One region of the Allobosea sp. NPDC003192 genome, then DNA from elsewhere that is predicted to be linked to it. Evidence: predicted binding sites of a transcription regulator. Region 1 holds the regulator's gene; each other region holds the start of a gene.
What was found. The regulator PhoB, encoded in region 1, activates phosphate uptake and scavenging genes when phosphate is short. The targets are predictions, from matches to a motif close to TGTCATNNANCTGTCAT.
Positions count from the first base shown of each region.

Region 2: a site for PhoB is predicted at 2,054-2,070, ahead of ACQKLX_RS24690 (cycloisomerase). Genes of this name have one in related genera too.
Region 3: a site for PhoB is predicted at 3,590-3,606, ahead of ACQKLX_RS12080 (glycerophosphodiester phosphodiesterase). Genes of this name have one in related genera too.

Region 1 covers NZ_JBNNPK010000015.1:147,674-153,000, reverse strand. Annotated here, with positions in the region: gene ACQKLX_RS20165 (aspartate aminotransferase family protein) at 1-882, opposite strand, end outside; gene ACQKLX_RS20160 (GcrA family cell cycle regulator) at 1,542-2,093, shown strand; gene ACQKLX_RS20155 (YnfA family protein) at 2,173-2,493, shown strand; gene phoB (phosphate regulon transcriptional regulator PhoB) at 2,503-3,201, opposite strand; gene phoU (phosphate signaling complex protein PhoU) at 3,229-3,951, opposite strand; gene pstB (phosphate ABC transporter ATP-binding protein PstB) at 3,991-4,797, opposite strand; gene pstA (phosphate ABC transporter permease PstA) at 4,820-5,327, opposite strand, start outside.
Region 2 covers NZ_JBNNPK010000022.1:58,241-63,567, forward strand. Annotated here, with positions in the region: gene ACQKLX_RS24680 (RidA family protein) at 9-398, opposite strand; gene ACQKLX_RS24685 (class II 3-deoxy-7-phosphoheptulonate synthase) at 648-2,033, shown strand; gene ACQKLX_RS24690 (cycloisomerase) at 2,146-2,982, shown strand; gene ACQKLX_RS24695 (outer membrane protein) at 2,993-3,877, opposite strand; gene ACQKLX_RS24700 (Dabb family protein) at 4,044-4,337, shown strand; gene ACQKLX_RS24705 (NAD+ synthase) at 4,416-5,327, shown strand, end outside.
Region 3 covers NZ_JBNNPK010000007.1:145,261-150,587, forward strand. Annotated here, with positions in the region: gene ACQKLX_RS12060 (amino acid ABC transporter permease) at 1-109, shown strand, start outside; gene ACQKLX_RS12065 (amino acid ABC transporter ATP-binding protein) at 128-916, shown strand; gene ACQKLX_RS12070 (hypothetical protein) at 1,139-1,837, shown strand; gene ACQKLX_RS12075 (hypothetical protein) at 1,966-2,235, shown strand; gene ACQKLX_RS12080 (glycerophosphodiester phosphodiesterase) at 2,378-3,541, opposite strand; gene ACQKLX_RS12085 (pentapeptide repeat-containing protein) at 3,675-4,391, shown strand; gene ACQKLX_RS12090 (hypothetical protein) at 4,547-4,684, opposite strand; gene ACQKLX_RS12095 (RsmB/NOP family class I SAM-dependent RNA methyltransferase) at 4,841-5,327, shown strand, end outside.

The sequences.
Region 1 (5,327 bases):
CACCGCGTTGCCGACCGCCATGGCGAGCGGGTTGCCGCCGAAGGTGGTGCCGTGCGTGCCGAGTGTCATGCCGGAGGCCGCCTCCTCGGTGGCAAGGCAGGCGCCCATCGGGAAGCCGCCGCCGATGCCCTTGGCGATCGACATGATATCGGGGGCGATACCGTTGTGTTCATAGGCGAAGAACTTGCCGGTGCGGCCGACGCCGGTCTGGATCTCGTCGAAGATCAGCATCAGGCCGTGCTCGTCGCAGAGCTCGCGCAGGCGCTTCAGGAAGCGCATCGGCACCGAGCGCAGGCCGCCCTCGCCCTGAATCGGCTCGATCATCAGCGCCGCGGTCTCCGGCGTGATCACCGCCTTAAGCGCCGCCTCGTCGTCGAACGGCACCTGGTCGAAGCCGTCGACCTTGGGGCCGAAGCCGTCGATGTATTTCTGCTGGCCGCCGGCGGCGATGGTCGCGAGCGTGCGGCCATGGAAGGCGCCCTCGAAAGTGACGATCCGATAGCGCTCGGGATGGCCCTTCGCAGCGTGATACTTGCGCGCCATCTTGATCGCGCACTCGTTCGCCTCGGCGCCCGAATTGGTGAAGAAGACGCGCTCGGCGAAGGTCGCCTCGCAGAGCCGGCGCGCGAGCTTCTCGCCCTCGGGCATCGTGTAGAGGTTGGAGGTGTGCCAGATGCGCTGAGCCTGCTGAGTCAGCGCCTCGACCAGATGCGGATGGGCATGGCCGAGTGCATTGACGGCGATGCCGGCGCCGAAATCGAGGTAACGGGTGCCATCGGCCGCGATCGCCCAGGCGCCTTCGCCACGCTCCAGCGCGATCGGAGCGCGGGCATAGGTCGGCAGGAGGACGGAAGACGTGGGGGAAATGGAAGCGGTGCTCATGGAGCGAAATCCTTGCGGCGAAACAGGAAGGTAGCGCGGAATTTCAGGCCGGGAACGGCAGGGTGGGACGCGAGGCGGCATGATGCCGGCACGATGCGACCCGCCGGCGACATTATCGTCGCTGGCCGTTCCCGCCGTCTCGTCGCGCGTCAAGCCGCATCGAAGGAAAATCCCGATCGCTCAAAAACATAAGCGCCGCCCTAGGGGGCGGCTGCGTCGCGGCGACTATGCAAAACCGGCCCGGCCCTGTCAATTCCGGCTGACTTGGGCCCGTCCCAACCGTTTGTTCCGCAAGCCGTTGGGATAAAACGATCTCCATTCTAAAAGTGAGAGACGGATTCACCGATCAGGGTGTGCCACCCTGATCGGATCCGGCTCTCGCGGCAGCGTTGCCGATTGGACTCACTGTTCCGCCGTCTGCGGTGATTGGCTGGGGAAAAGCCGAATTACGATTCGGCGACTCTTGTGGCCGAGTCAGGCCATCTTGTATGGTCCTCTTCGTCAGATACGACATCTCGTGCGGCGTCTCCAGTATCGTCAGTCCCGGGCGTAACGGCTTCCGTTTTGCGGCGGACGCTGCCGGTATCGGATTCCGCCATGATCTCTCCCTATGCCTCGCCGGCACGCTGGCGGGGCATGACGAAGACAGGTGCAACTCCATGACCGAAGCCGGAGCCTGGACCGACGAACGCGTCGAACTGCTCAAGAAGCTCTGGAATGACGGCCTGAGCGCGAGCCAGATCGCGGCGGAACTCGGCAATGTCACGCGCAACGCCGTCATCGGGAAGGTTCATCGGCTCGGCCTGTCCGGCCGGGCCAAGAGCCCGGGCTCGGCGACGCCGCGTCCGCGCAAGCCTGCCGCCCGTCCGCCGAGCCATCCGGCTGGCCATCAGAGCGGCGGCGCCGGGCTGACCCGCGGCAATACCGCCCTCGCCCCACAGTTCTCGCCCGAGATCGAAGCGGAGGCGCAGGTCGAGCGCGCGCCGGCGCCGTCCGAAGACGTGGTGGTGCCGTTTTCCGAGCGGGTCACGATCATGGACCTGCGCGAATACATGTGCCGCTGGCCGATGGGCGATCCGACTTCGCCGGAATTCCGCTTTTGCGGCGGCCGCAGCGCGACCGGCCTGCCCTATTGCGCCTATCACGCCCGCATCGCCTACCAGCCGGCAGCGGATCGCCGCCGCGACCGCAGCAAGGTCGCCCGCGCCTGACGACAGGCACTCGCGAAACGTTTACGGAAGCCGGCCTGTGGGCCGGCTTTTTCATGACCAGGGCTGGCAGGAGGACGTGATGGCTACGATCGCGATCTATCTCGGCGCGGCCTTGGCCGAGATCGCCGGCTGCTTTGCCTTCTGGGCCTGGCTGAAGCTCGACAAGCCGGTCTGGTGGCTGCTGCCAGGCCTCGTCTTTCTCGCAACCTTCGCCTGGCTGCTGACGCTGGTCGACAGCCCCGCCGCCGGGCGCGCCTTCGCCGCCTATGGCGGCGTCTACATCGTGGCGTCTCTGGCCTGGATGGCGCTGGTCGAGAAGGTCGCGCCCGACCGTTACGACCTGGCCGGCGCGGCGCTCTGCCTTGCCGGCGCGGCTGTCGTCATCGCCGCACCGCGCTGACGAACGCGATCAACCCCGCGCAAACGTCTCGTCGAAGGCGTAGCCGGCGCCGCGCACCGTACGCAGCGGATCCTTGGCGTTGGCCGGGGTGATCGCCTTGCGCAGGCGCCCGACATGGACGTCGACGGTGCGCTCGTCGATATAGACGTCGCGGCCCCAGACGGCGTCGAGCAGCTGCGCCCGCGAATAGACCCGGCCCGGCGCCTGCATCAGGAATTCGAGCAGGCGGAACTCGGTCGGGCCGAGATGCAGTTCGGCACCAGCCCGGCGGACGCGCCGCGTCGTGCGGTCGAGCTCGAGATCGCCGGCCGCGAGCAGGCCGGCGACATGGCCGGGCTTGGCGCGGCGCAGCAGCGCCTGGATGCGGGCGATCAGCTCGGGCAGCGAGAACGGCTTGACGACATAATCATCAGCGCCGGTAGCGAGGCCGCGCACGCGCTCGGTCTCCTCGCCGCGGGCAGTCAGCATGATGATCGGCACGCGCTCGGTGTCGCGGCGGGTGCGCAGGCGCCGGCAGAGCTCGATGCCGGAGAGGCCGGGCAGCATCCAGTCGAGCAGGACGAGGTCCGGCGTATGGTCGCGCAGATGCAGTTCGGCGTCGTCGCCGCGCGCCACGCTGTCGACCTCGAAGCCCTCGGCCTCGAGATTGTAGCGCAGGAGCAGGGTGAGCGGCTCCTCGTCCTCGACGATCAGGATGCGTGCGGGCATGTCAGGGTCCGTTCAAGCCCCGCCGGTTCAGCCATTGGCCGCCGGCAGGTCGACGAGGATGTTGGTGGTGTCGAGCTTCGGCCGGCTCTCGTCGATCGACTGGCCGGTAACGAGATAGTGGATGGTCTCGGCGATGTTGGTGGTGTGGTCGCCGATGCGCTCGACGTTCTTGGCGCAGAACAGGAGATGCGTGCAGAAGGTGATGTTGCGCGGGTCCTCCATCATGTAGGTGAGGAGCTCGCGGAACAGCGAGGTATAGAGCGCGTCGATCTCATCGTCGCGGCGCCAGACCTCCATCGCCTTCTGCTCGTTGCTCGCAGCGTAGGCGTCGAGCACGTCCTTGAGCTGGGCCTGGACCAGGCGGCTCATATGCTCGAGCCCGACCACGGCGCGATGTGGCGGCGAGAACTGGCCAGAGATCGCGACGGCGCGCTTGGCGATGTTCTTGGCGAGATCGCCGACGCGCTCGATATCGGCCGCGATGCGGATCGCCGAGATCAGCTCGCGTAGGTCGTTGGCGAGCGGCTGGCGCCGGGCAATGGTCAGCACCGCCTTCTCCTCGACATCGCGCTGGAGATTGTCGAGGCGCTGGTCGGCGCTGATGATCTTCTGGGCGAGCGCGGTGTCGCGGCGCACCAGCGCGACCGTCGAGTCGCCGAGCATGCGCTCGGACATGCCGCCCATCTCGGCGAGGCTGCGGCGCAGGCCCTCGAGATCGGCATCATAGGAGCGGACGATATGGTCGGACATCGGGGCGTATCCTTCGGGGCTGCCGACGATTTCAGGATGTCAGCCGAAACGGCCGGTGACGTAGTCCTGCGTCTGCTTCTTGTGCGGGTTCATGAAGATGGTGTTGGTGGCGTCGAATTCGATCACCTCACCGAGATACATGAAGGCGGTGTACTGCGAGATGCGCGCCGCCTGCTGCATGTTGTGGGTGACGATGACGATGGTGAAGTCGCTCTTCAGCTGCTCGAGCAGGTCCTCGATCTTGCCGGTCGAGATCGGGTCGAGCGCCGAGGTCGGCTCGTCGAACAGGATGACCTCGGGCTTCTGGGCGATGGTGCGGGCGATGCACAGGCGCTGCTGCTGGCCGCCGGACAGGCCCATGCCGGAGCTCCTCAGCTTGTCCTTGACCTCGTCCCAGAGGGCGGCGCGGCGCAGTGCGCCCTCGACGCGATCGTCGAGCTCCGACTTCGGCGGCTTCTCATAGAGGCGGATGCCGAAGGCGACGTTGTCGTAGATCGACATCGGGAACGGCGTCGGCTTCTGGAAGACCATGCCGATGCGCGAGCGCAGTTCGTTCACGTCGACATTGTTGGAGATGATGTTGCGGCCGTCGAGCAGGATCTCGCCGGTGGCGCGCTGCTCGGGATAGAGCGAATAGATGCGGTTGAAGATGCGCAGCAGGGTCGACTTACCGCAGCCGGACGGGCCGATCAGCGCCGTGACGTGGCGGTCGCGGAAATCGAGATTGATGTTCTTCAGCGCCTTGTGCTCGCCGTAGTAGAAATCGAGGTTCTTGACGGCGATGCGGACGGGAGCCTCGGCGTCCAGCGACTGCGGGCTCAGTTCCAGGGTCGAGAGCATCTGCATGGTCCTTCCGATCGGACGCTGTTCACTTGCCGCCGCGCACGATGCGCCGGGCGATGATGGAAAGCACGAGGATTGAGACGGTGATGATCAACGACCCCGCCCAGGCGAGCTGCTGCCAGTTCTCGTAAGGGGCCGAGGCGAACTGGTAGATCGTCACCGGCAGGTTGGAGACGCCGCCGACCAGGTTCGGCGAGAACCAGAAATTGTTGTTGAGCGCGGTGAAGATCAGCGGTGCGGTCTCGCCGGCGATGCGGGCGAGCGCCAGCAGGATGCCGGTGACCATGCCGGACTTCGCGGCACGCCAGGTCACCGAGGTGATGACGACGGAGGGCGGGGCGCCGAGCGCGGCACCCGCCTCGCGCAGCGAACCCGGAACGAGGCGCAGCATGTCCTCGGTGGTGCGCACGATCACCGGGATCGCGATGATGCCGAGCGCGACGCCGCCGGCCCAGCCGGAATAGCCGCGGAAGGGCTCGACCATGATCACGTAGACGAACAGGCCGATCAGGATCGAGGGCGCCGAGAGCAGG
Region 2 (5,327 bases), on a different contig from region 1:
GCTCTGCCTCACTCCGCCTTGCCGAGATAGGCGGTCGCGTCGATCTCGACGAGGCAGTCGGGCGAGCCGAGCCCGTTGACGATGCAGGAGACGCGGTGCGGCGGCTCTTCGGCGAAGTTGGTGAAATAGACCTCGTTCATCGGCTCCCAATAGGCCCGGTCGGTGACGTAGACCGTGCACTTCACGATGTCCTTCAGGCTCGCTCCTGCCTCCTCGAGCAGCGCCTTAATGTTGTCGATGCATTGCTGCGTCTGTGCCCTGGCGTCGCCGGTCGCATATTTGCCCTGCAGATCCGCGCCGACGCAGCAGACGAACATGAAATCGCCGGCGATCGTCGCCTGGGCGAAGGGCAGGCGGCTCTTGTAGACACGCTCCGAGGAAACGCTGCGCTTGGGCATAAGGTCGTCCTTCTTCAGGCGTAGAGTTGGTTGAATCAATGTCCGAACAGGTTGAATCGCGCTCTCAGGCACTTGAAAAACGATCGTAGCGGAGCGTGCCAAGCACTTGACCGGATTCGCGCTTTCGCGTTGCGGCACATCGTGCTTGCCGTGACGGTGGCCAGCGACCATCTGCGGGTGTATAGGCCCCCCTTCGCGCCAAGATGAGGTTAATGGCAGGCGCGACGCGTGCAATCAGGAGCAAGACCCATGTCCGAGCGGTGGACGCCCGAGAGCTGGAGGGCAAAACCCGTCCAGCAGATGCCGGAATACCCGGATCAGGCAGCCTTGAAGGCGGTTGAGCAGCAGCTCGCCGGCTTTCCGCCGCTGGTTTTTGCAGGCGAGGCGCGCAAGCTCAAACGGGCGTTGGGCAAGGTCGCGGCTGGCGAGGCCTTCCTGCTTCAGGGCGGTGACTGCGCCGAGAGCTTCGCCGAGCACTCGGCCGACAACATCCGCGACTTCTTCCGGTTGTTCCTGCAGATGGCGGTGGTGCTGACCTTCGCCGGCGGTTCGCCGGTGGTGAAGGTCGGCCGCATCGCCGGCCAGTTCGCCAAGCCGCGCTCGGCCCCGAACGAGAAGATCGGCGATGTCGAGCTGCCGAGCTACAAGGGCGACATCATCAACGACAACGAGTTCACGGCGGAGTCGCGGATTCCCGACCCGCGCCGGCAGCTCGAGGCCTACAGGCAGTCGGCAGCGACGCTCAACCTGATCCGCGCCTTCGCGACCGGCGGCTATGCCAATCTCGACAACGCGCATCGCTGGATGCTCGGCTTCGTCAAGGACAGCCCGCAGTCGCATCGCTATCAGGAGCTGGGCGACCGCATCACCGAGTCGCTCGACTTCATGCGCGCCATCGGCGTCGATCCCGAGACGCATCCCGAGATGCGGACGACGGATTTCTACACCAGCCACGAGGCGCTGTTGCTCGGCTATGAGCAGGCGATGACGCGCACCGACTCGACCACGGGCGACTGGTACGCCACCTCCGGCCACATGGTCTGGATCGGTGATCGTACTCGCCAGCTCGACCACGCCCATGTCGAGTACTTCCGCGGCATCAAGAACCCGATCGGCCTGAAATGCGGGCCGTCCCTCAAGCCGGACGAACTGCTCAAGCTGATCGACGCGCTCGATCCGCAGAACCAGGCCGGCCGCCTCGTGCTGATCGGCCGCTTCGGCGCCGACAAGGTTTTCGACCACCTGCCGGCTCTGGTGCGCGCCACCAAGCGGGAAGGGCGCAATGTCGTCTGGTCCTGCGATCCAATGCACGGCAACACCGTCAAGGCGGCGAGCGGCTACAAGACGCGGCCGTTCGACCTGATCCTGACCGAGGTGAAGAACTTCTTCGCCGTGCATCAGGCGGAAGGGACGCATGCTGGCGGCCTGCATCTCGAGATGACCGGCAAGAACGTCACCGAGTGCACCGGCGGCGCGCGCGGCATGACCGACGCTGATCTCAACGACCGCTACCACACGGTCTGCGATCCGCGCCTCAACGCCGAGCAGGCGCTGGAACTCGCCTTCCTCGTCGCCGAATTGGTCAAGCGCGAGCGCGCCGGCAAGGCACGGCCGGAGGTCGAAGCGGCCGAGTGAACCAAAAGGTGACGGGCCGGCTTCATCGGCCCGTCACCTTGACCGCCTAACCCCCGCCTCCCATGGTCGACGCCGAGAGCGGCTGAAGCCGACGAGGCGCGGGGAGAGGGCGATGAAGCTCAAGTTTGCAGCGGCGCTGGCCGCTTGTCTGGTCGCAGTTCCGGTGCTGGCACAGGACGCTGCGAAGAAGCCGGCGGCTCCGAGCGGGCGCTTCGTCGAGATCGCACGCTTCAAGGCGCAGTCCGCACGCCAGGCTGCGGCGGTCGATGCCGGCCATGTCTACGCGATCACAGATCGCGCCATCGCCAAGCACGACAAGACGACCGGCGCCCTGGTCAAGGAATGGAAAGGGGCCGAGGACGGCCCGATCATCCATCTGGACAGTGGCGCGGTGATCGACGGCAAGCTCTACGCCGCCCATTCCAACTATCCGGCCTCGCCGATGACGAGCTCGGTCGAGATCTGGGACGCGCAGACGCTCGAGCATGTCGGCTCGCACAGTTTCGGCATCCTGCTGGGTTCGCTGACCTGGCTCGACAAGCATGATGGCGCCTGGTGGGGCGTCTTCGCCAATTACAGCCGCGTCTTCGGCCAGAGCCAGCAGCCCTACGGCAATTCCTACTGGACGACGCTGGTGAAGTTCGACGAGGCCTGGAAGCCGGTCCAGGGCTGGACCTTCCCCGCCGCCGTGATCAAGCGGGCCGAGCCGATGAGCATGTCGGGCGGCAGCTGGGGCAAGGATGGGCTGCTCTACGCCACCGGCCACGATCACAAGGAGGTCTACGCCCTGCGGCTGCCGAAGATGGGCTCTGTGCTGGAGCTGGTTGCGACCTACCCGATCGAGGGCGAGGGGCAGGGCATCGCCTGGGACCGCAGCGGCGCCGCGGATACGCTCTGGATGATCAGCCGGGCGAAGGCGGAGCTGATCGGCCAGCGCTTCGAGCGCTGACCGGCGCGGATTAGAATTTCAGTGCGGCGGCGACGCGAGCGGTGTTGACCGTCACCGTCGTGCCTTCGACCTCGGCGAAACGAATCAGCTGATACTCCCCGCGGAGGATGAGGTTGTCGGTCACGGCCCATTCCACGCCGGCGCCTGCGCTCAGGCCGAAGCCGTAGACGTTCTTCTTGGCGCCACCGACGATCGACGGATTGGTCGGCGTATAGCCGGCCGCGTAGAAGGCTTCGGTCGCGCCCGTCATCGGATTCGTGCGCGTCAGGAACCAGGTCGAACGGATCGACGAGACCGTATTGAAGCGACCGACAGCGCCACCGATCGTGGCATAGGGCATGAGGCGGCCATAGGCCCAGCCCATCCGTAGTCGGGCGGTGGCATAGTCGTTCAGCTTGGCGCCGTGACTGGTGGTGATGTTGACGTCGTTCAACCCTTCCGAGGTGGTGATGCGCCGGCCGATGAAGTCGTTGAGAGTGTATTCCTGGCTCGAGCGCGTATAGTCCACTTCGAAGCCGAGGACGACATCGTCGAAGAGGTAGTTGTAACCAACCATGCCGAAGAAGTTGGAGCCGCTGTCGCGCTTCTCGGCGAGATCGCCGACCAGCGAACCGATATTGCCCTCGGCGCCGAGAACCGTGTTGCGGAAGGCGTAGTTGGCCAGCGTGCCGAGACCTTGATCAGGCTTGAATTTCGTATCGCTGGCACCGGCGCCGCCGCCGAAATAGAAGCCTGACCAGTCGAAACGCCCGCCTCCGAACATCGGCGGCGCCTCGACCGGCTGTTCGATCTGCGAGCCCCTGAGGTAGTCGGCGCCCTGCGCCGCTTGCGGCAGAGCGAGCGCGCAAGCCAGTGCGATGACGGGGGCGAGGGCGGCGGTTGATGCAGCACGCATCGCGTGTCTCTCCGAGCAAGGGCCGACGCAGCGGTTGAGCTGGCCCGGAGACGATTGATGCGCTGTTAACCCTAATACGCGGTTAATGAGGTTGCCGATCCGGCCCGCCTCTGGAAGAGATCGCCCGCGCATGAGCGTGATTCCGGAAGTGGCCGGAGGAGGGCGGATGATCCGGCACATCGTGTTCTTCACCGGGAAGCACGCCGACGATATCGACAGGATCCGGCGCCTGCTCGGCCGGCTCGGCGAGATCCCGCATGCACTCGCTTTCGAGGTTGCGGCCAATGCCAGGATCGACCCGATCGGCGATGCCGCCGACATCGTCGTCTACGGCGAGTTCGCCGACGAGGCCGCACTCGCCGCCTGGAAAGCCCACCCGATCTATGACGAGACGACGCAGGCGGTGCGCCCCTTGCGCGAATTGCGCTGGTCGGCAGATTTCCAGTCGGCGCTCCGCTGACCTGACCCTGCGCAAACGCAGGGGCGGGCAGGACGCCGGCCCGTTGCTGGCGCATCGGCCGCGGGCTACATCCGGAGCATGACTAAGACGTCTCTTCGCCTGGCGCTCGCCCAGCTCAATCCGATCGTCGGCGATGTCGCCGGCAATGCGCAGAAGGTGCGTGTCGCCCGCCGCGAGGCGGCTGCCGGCGGCGCCGAGCTCGTCATGTTCCCGGAACTCTTCCTCTCGGCCTATCCGCCGGAGGATCTGGTGCTGAAGCCGGCCTTTCAGGACGCCTGCCGCAAGGCCTGCGAGGACCTCGCCCGCGAGACTGCGGATGGCGGCCCGGCCGTGCTTGTCGGCCTGCCCTGGCTCGAGGACGGCAAGCTCTACAACGCCTATGCGCTGCTCGATGGCGGCCTGATCCAGTCGGTGCGCTTCAAGGTCGACCTGCCCAATTACGGCGTCTTCGACGAGAAGCGTGTGTTCGAGCCCGGCCCGCTGCCCGGCCCGGTCGTCTTCCGCAACCATGTCCGCCTGGGCATTCCGATCTGCGAGGACATCTGGGGCGAGGAGGTCGTCGAGTGCATCGCCGAGACCGGCGGCGAGATCCTGCTCGTCCCGAACGGTTCGCCCTTCCGTCGCGGCGTGATCGAGGAACGGCTCAACGTCGCCGTGGCCCGTGTGGTCGAGAGTGGCCTGCCCATGGTCTACCTCAACCAGCTCGGTGGCCAGGACGAGCTCGTCTTCGAAGGCGCCTCCTTCGTCCTCAATGCCGACCGCAGCTTCGCCCACCAGCTTCCGGCCTTCCGCGAGGCTGTTCGCATCACGGACTGGGAGCGTGGGCCCGATGGCTGGAGCTGCCTGCCGGGCGAGGTGGTCGCCGTCGAGGCCGGTGACGAGGCCGACTATGCCGCCTGCGTGCTCGGCCTGCGCGACTATGTCGAGAAGAACCGCTTTCCCGGGGTGGTGCTTGGGCTGTCGGGCGGCATCGATTCCGCCATCTGCGCC
Region 3 (5,327 bases), on a different contig from region 1:
CTCGACGGGCTATGCTTTCGCTGCGATTTTCTATTTCCTGTGTTGCTGGGGCATGTCGCGCTACTCGATCGCTGTCGAGAAGCGGCTCGCCGCCGGCCAGAAGCGTTGAGGGGATAAAAAGATGTCCATGGCAGAAACCACCAGCTCGCGTCCGGCGGCCCTGAAACCGACAGCGCTCAACACCGCCACCGCCGTCGAGATGATCGGCGTCAACAAGTGGTATGGCGAATTCCATGTGCTGCGCGACGTGAACCTCAAGGTCTCGCGCGGCGAGAAGCTGGTCATCTGCGGCCCGTCCGGTTCGGGCAAGTCGACGATGATCCGCTGCATCAACCGGCTTGAGGAGCACCAGAAGGGCCAGATCGTCGTAGACGGAACCGAGCTGACCAACGACCTCAAGAAGATCGACGAGATCCGCCGCGACGTCGGCATGGTCTTCCAGCACTTCAACCTGTTCCCGCACCTGACCATTCTCGAAAACCTGACGCTGGCGCCGATCTGGGTGAAGAAGATGCCCAAGAAGGATGCCGAGGAGATCGCGATGCACTATCTCAAGCGCGTCAAGATCCCCGAGCAGGCGAGTAAATACCCCGGCCAGCTCTCTGGCGGCCAACAGCAGCGCGTGGCGATTGCCCGCTCGTTGTGCATGAGCCCGAAGATCATGCTGTTCGACGAGCCGACCTCGGCGCTCGACCCGGAAATGGTCAAGGAGGTGCTCGACACCATGGTCTCGCTGGCCGACGAGGGCATGACCATGCTCTGCGTCACCCACGAGATGGGCTTCGCCCGCCAGGTTGCCGACCGGGTGATCTTCATGGACGCCGGCCAGATCGTCGAGATGAACGAGCCGAACGAGTTCTTCAAGAACCCGCAGCACGAGCGCACCAAGCTCTTCCTCAGCCAGATCCTGCACTGATCAGATCGAGTTATCCTTCTGCGACGGCGCCCCTCGCGGGCGCCGTTTGCGTTTAGGCGGTCCGCCGGACGCGAGCCGTTGGGTTGGTCGAGGCTGTGCCCATGAACGGTGCGGCCGACCCACGCAAATCGTCGAAATCGCGGTGTCCGGATTCTCGCGCCGTTTCCGTTTTCCTGATCAGAGCGGACGCATGGGGCGTTCGGTCGACTCTAGGAGGCGACAATGCAGGTCATCTGGTATCCCTACGGCAAGCTGCTGAACGGCACCGCCGGCAATGATTCGATCGATGGCGACTGGATCGGCGGTCAGCGCAATTCCGTCCTCGACAATCTCATCCAGGGCAACGGCGGCATCGACCAATTGCGCGGCGGCGAAGGCAACGACACCGTCAGGGCCGGCGGCAACAATGGCACCTGGGCCGGCGGCTCCGGCAGCAGCCAGGGCAACAATACCTATCTCGCCGGCGGCAACGGCAACGACCTGCTCGTGATCGAGAGGAGCGCCCAGGGCGGCCATCTCAACAAGGGCGGCAGCTTCGAGATGGACGGCGGCGCCGGCGCGGACAAGCTCATCGCCGAGAAGGGCTCCTTCGTGAAGATGCAGGACTACAGCGACGAGCGCGACGTCTTCGTCTTCGGCGACGAGTTCACCGGCACCGGCGAGGTCTGGGGCTTCGACAAGGGCATCGACAAGCTCGAGTTCTGGGGCGGCAACTGGTCCTATGACCGCAACCAGTCGACAAGCTCGAACAGCGTCTTCACCAACACCGAGGGCGGAAAGGTCACCGTCTACGGCATCGGCGGCGACGCTGCGGCCGATCGTGACGGAACCGACCTCAGCACGATCCAGCACTGGGGTTCCTACCAGCAGTTCGAGAACAATCAGGGGCCCGGATACGGCATCGACGTTCTCTTCGGGTAGGAGCGCAGCCCTGACTGTGCGGGAGTGTGCGCTTCCATCGGCGTGGATTGAAGTCGGCTCGCGCTCACAAAGGACGGAACCTTTGCCGGCCCGCATCGTTGCTTTCCCCAACAATGGAGGAAAACCCGATGAAACTGCTTGCTTCGACCCTCGCTGCGGGCCTGCTGCTCGCCGGCTCCGGCGCTTTCGCGCAGTCCGTGGATATCGGGCCGGGCGGCGTCAGGATCGACCCGCGCACGCCGCATCAGCGCGCGATGGATCGCGAGGATCGCTGGCGCGAGCGTGATCGCTGGGAGCGCCGCCGGGCCTATCGCGCCGAGCGCGATTGCCGCACCGAAACGCGGATTCGCGAGACCCCGCGCGGGGAAATCCGTCGCACGGTACGCGTCTGCGACTAGAGCATTTTCAAGCGAAGTGGACACCGGTTCCCGTGAAGAAAATGCGATAAACGATGGTCTATCCGTGAGTTGAGTTCAGTCTAGTCGTGTCTGCGAGACCGCCGCACCCAGTCGGTGTGGCGGTCTTGTTTTGCCGGCAGGGTCACTTGGCGTTGCGCGCCTTCACGGCCTGGTCTGGAAAATCGGAGAACAATCCGTCGATGCCGAGCGCCAGATAGGCCTTGTACTCGGCTGCCGAGTCACCCTTGAAATCGGAGACGAGGCGCTTGGGCTCGCTGCGGAAGGTCCAGGTGTGGACGAAAAGCCCGGCCGCATGGGCGTTCTTGACAACGTCGGTCGGCGGCAGCAGCACCCGGTCGCGCTCGTCGATCGCGCCATCGCCGTTGAGATCGCGCGGCTTGCCGTCGTCGCCAAGCATCTGCTTGGCCGGCATCAGATAGGGCTTCCAGGGGCCGACGCCGTCGGCATAGGTCTTGATCTCTTTCAGCCCCTCGGCCGTGACGAGATCCTTGAAAGTGCGCTTGTCGCCGGTGACGACGAAATCATAGGGCTTGTCGAACGGAGCGGCGAGCACGATGCCGCCATCCTTATCGACATCGTCGGCGTCGACGAGCTGGATCAGGCGAAGCTGCGTCTTGCCGCGCAGATATTTGAGGTTCGCCGTCTCGAAGCTCTGGATGAATACCGGCGAGGTCTTTTCGCTCCAGCCGGCCGCCTTCAATTGGTCGAGCAGCTTGTCCTCGATCGCAAGGCCTAAGGCCGAATGATAGGTCGAGTGCTTGATCTCGGGGTAGATGCCGATCGTGCGGCCGGTGCGGGCGCTCTCGGCCTTGGCGAGGTCGATCACCTGCTGCAGCGTCGGAATCTCATATTTGCCGTTATGCGACTGGTCGCGGTCGGCGAAAGCCTGCTTGGCGCGCAGCGTCTTGAGCTCGGCGAGCGTGAAATCGGAGGCGAACCAGTCGCTGGTGTCGACGCCGTCGACCTTGCGTGTGGTCTTGCGCGCGGCGAATTCGGGGCGGGTCGAGACGTCGGTGGTGCCCGATAGCATCGGCTCGTGGCGGACGACGAGGTGGCCGTCCCTGGTCGAGACGAGGTCGGGCTCGATGAAGTCGGCGCCCTGCTCGATCGCGAGCTTGTAGCCTTCGAGCGTGTGCTCGGGCAGGTAGCCGCTGGCGCCGCGGTGGGCAACGATCAAGGCCGGCTTGCCGTCGAGGGTGGGGGCCGGGCTCTGCGCCTGTACGGCCGGAGCCTGGAGAGCCAATGCGGTGAGAAGCGATGTCGAGAGAAGGAGGTTCTTTATCATGATTTGACCTAGTCTCGCGGAAATGCGCGCGACCTTAAGGCACCGGATATGACACGGCCATGAAAACCCGCGCTCGGATTCGAGGAAAGTGTCGTGGCTCTCGCCCGGATTGAGGAGGCCGGAATCAGGTAAGGTGCCGGTTCGTACGCCACTCGAATTTCGGCGCTGCAAACAGAAGCAGACCGACACCTTCCGCAGGCTGGCCGGGTTTCGAACGAGCAGAGAGATCATGGCTGAACGACGATATGGCGAACCTGTCCCCGAGACGGTCGAAACGATTGCCGGCGCGGACTGGTATGGCGACGAGCTCGACCGGCGACGCTTTCAAAGCACGCTGTTTGCCGAGCTCGATCTGAGCGAGGCCCGGGACACCGGCTGCGTTTTCAAGGACTGCACCTTTCGCCGGGCGCGCTTCAACGGCTCCAAGCATCACAGCGCGGCGTTCGTGAATTGCACCTTCATCGCGTGCAATTTCTTCGACGCGAGCTTCACGGAATGCAAACTCGTAGGAAGCATGTTCGACGGCTGTCAGTTCGACAGCATGCAGGTCGTCGATGGAGACTGGTCCTTCGTCGGCCTGCCCGGAGCGGATTTGCGGAAAGCGCGCTTCCGCGGCACCCGCATGCGGGAGGCAGACCTGACCGGCGCGCGCTGCCAGGATGGCTCGATCCGGGAGGTCGATTTGTCCGGAGCCTGGCTGCACAGCGCCGATTTTTCGAACTGTGACCTGCGAGGAAGCGATCTGAGTGCGCTGGAGCCCGCCAATACCCAGCTCGGCGGCGCGATCATCACGATCGACCAGACGATTGTCATCGCCAGGGCCTTGGGCCTCGACGTTCGCAGAAAGTGAGCACTGCCTGAGCGCGCTTGCTCAGATTCCCCACTCTGCAATCCCGCCAAGAGAAAGCCCACCCCGGCCAGAGGCTGGAATGGGCTTCGCATGGTCGCTGACGTGAACGGGACGGGCCAGTCGCGGCGCCACCGGCCTGGACGATCCCGTGGATCTCAGCGGCGGCCTTCGAGCGTGGTCTTGGCGTCGAGGCGCTTGGCCGGCGGCGGCGTGGTGTCGACCGGCTGGGTGGCGCAGGCGGCGAGAGACAGGCAGAACAGGCCGGCGAGCGCGAGACGGGAGAGGGCGGTCATTGCAGGGTTCCCAGGCGGTTGGCGTTGCGGAAGGAGTTGTATCGTCTTGCGCCCTGTGGGACGAGGGCGTCAAGGGTGCTGTCGCGCTTCGGAATCGTTCCAGATCGCGCCTGGCCTGAGAGTTGTACCGACAAGCAGTGACAGGAACCGAAGGACATGACCCCCGCCGCCCGCCTCAGCGCCGCCATCGAGGTCCTGACGGACCTGATCGAGCGCCGGCGCCCGGCCGCCGATGCGCTGAAGGATTGGGGGCTGTCGCGCCGCTTTGCCGGCTCGAAGGATCGCGCTGCCGTCGCCTCGCTGGTCTATGACGCGCTGCGCCGGCGCGCTTCCTCGGCTCATGCACTCGGCGAAGAGACCCCGCGGGCGCTGGTGCTCGGCATGCTGGTCAGCCAGCGCGGCCTCGGCGTCGAGGAGATTTCGGAGCTCTTCAACGGACAAAATCACGCGCCGGCGCCGCTGACCGAGTTCGAGGTGGCAGGTCTTGCTGCCTACGACCTCAACGCTGCGCCCGGCTGGGCCCGTGCCGACGTGCCGGATTGGCTCTGGCCTTCCTTCATGGCCGGCTTCGGCGACGATGCGGTCGCGGAGGGACAGGCGCTGGCGGGCAGGGCGCCGACGGATATTCGCACCAACCGGCTGA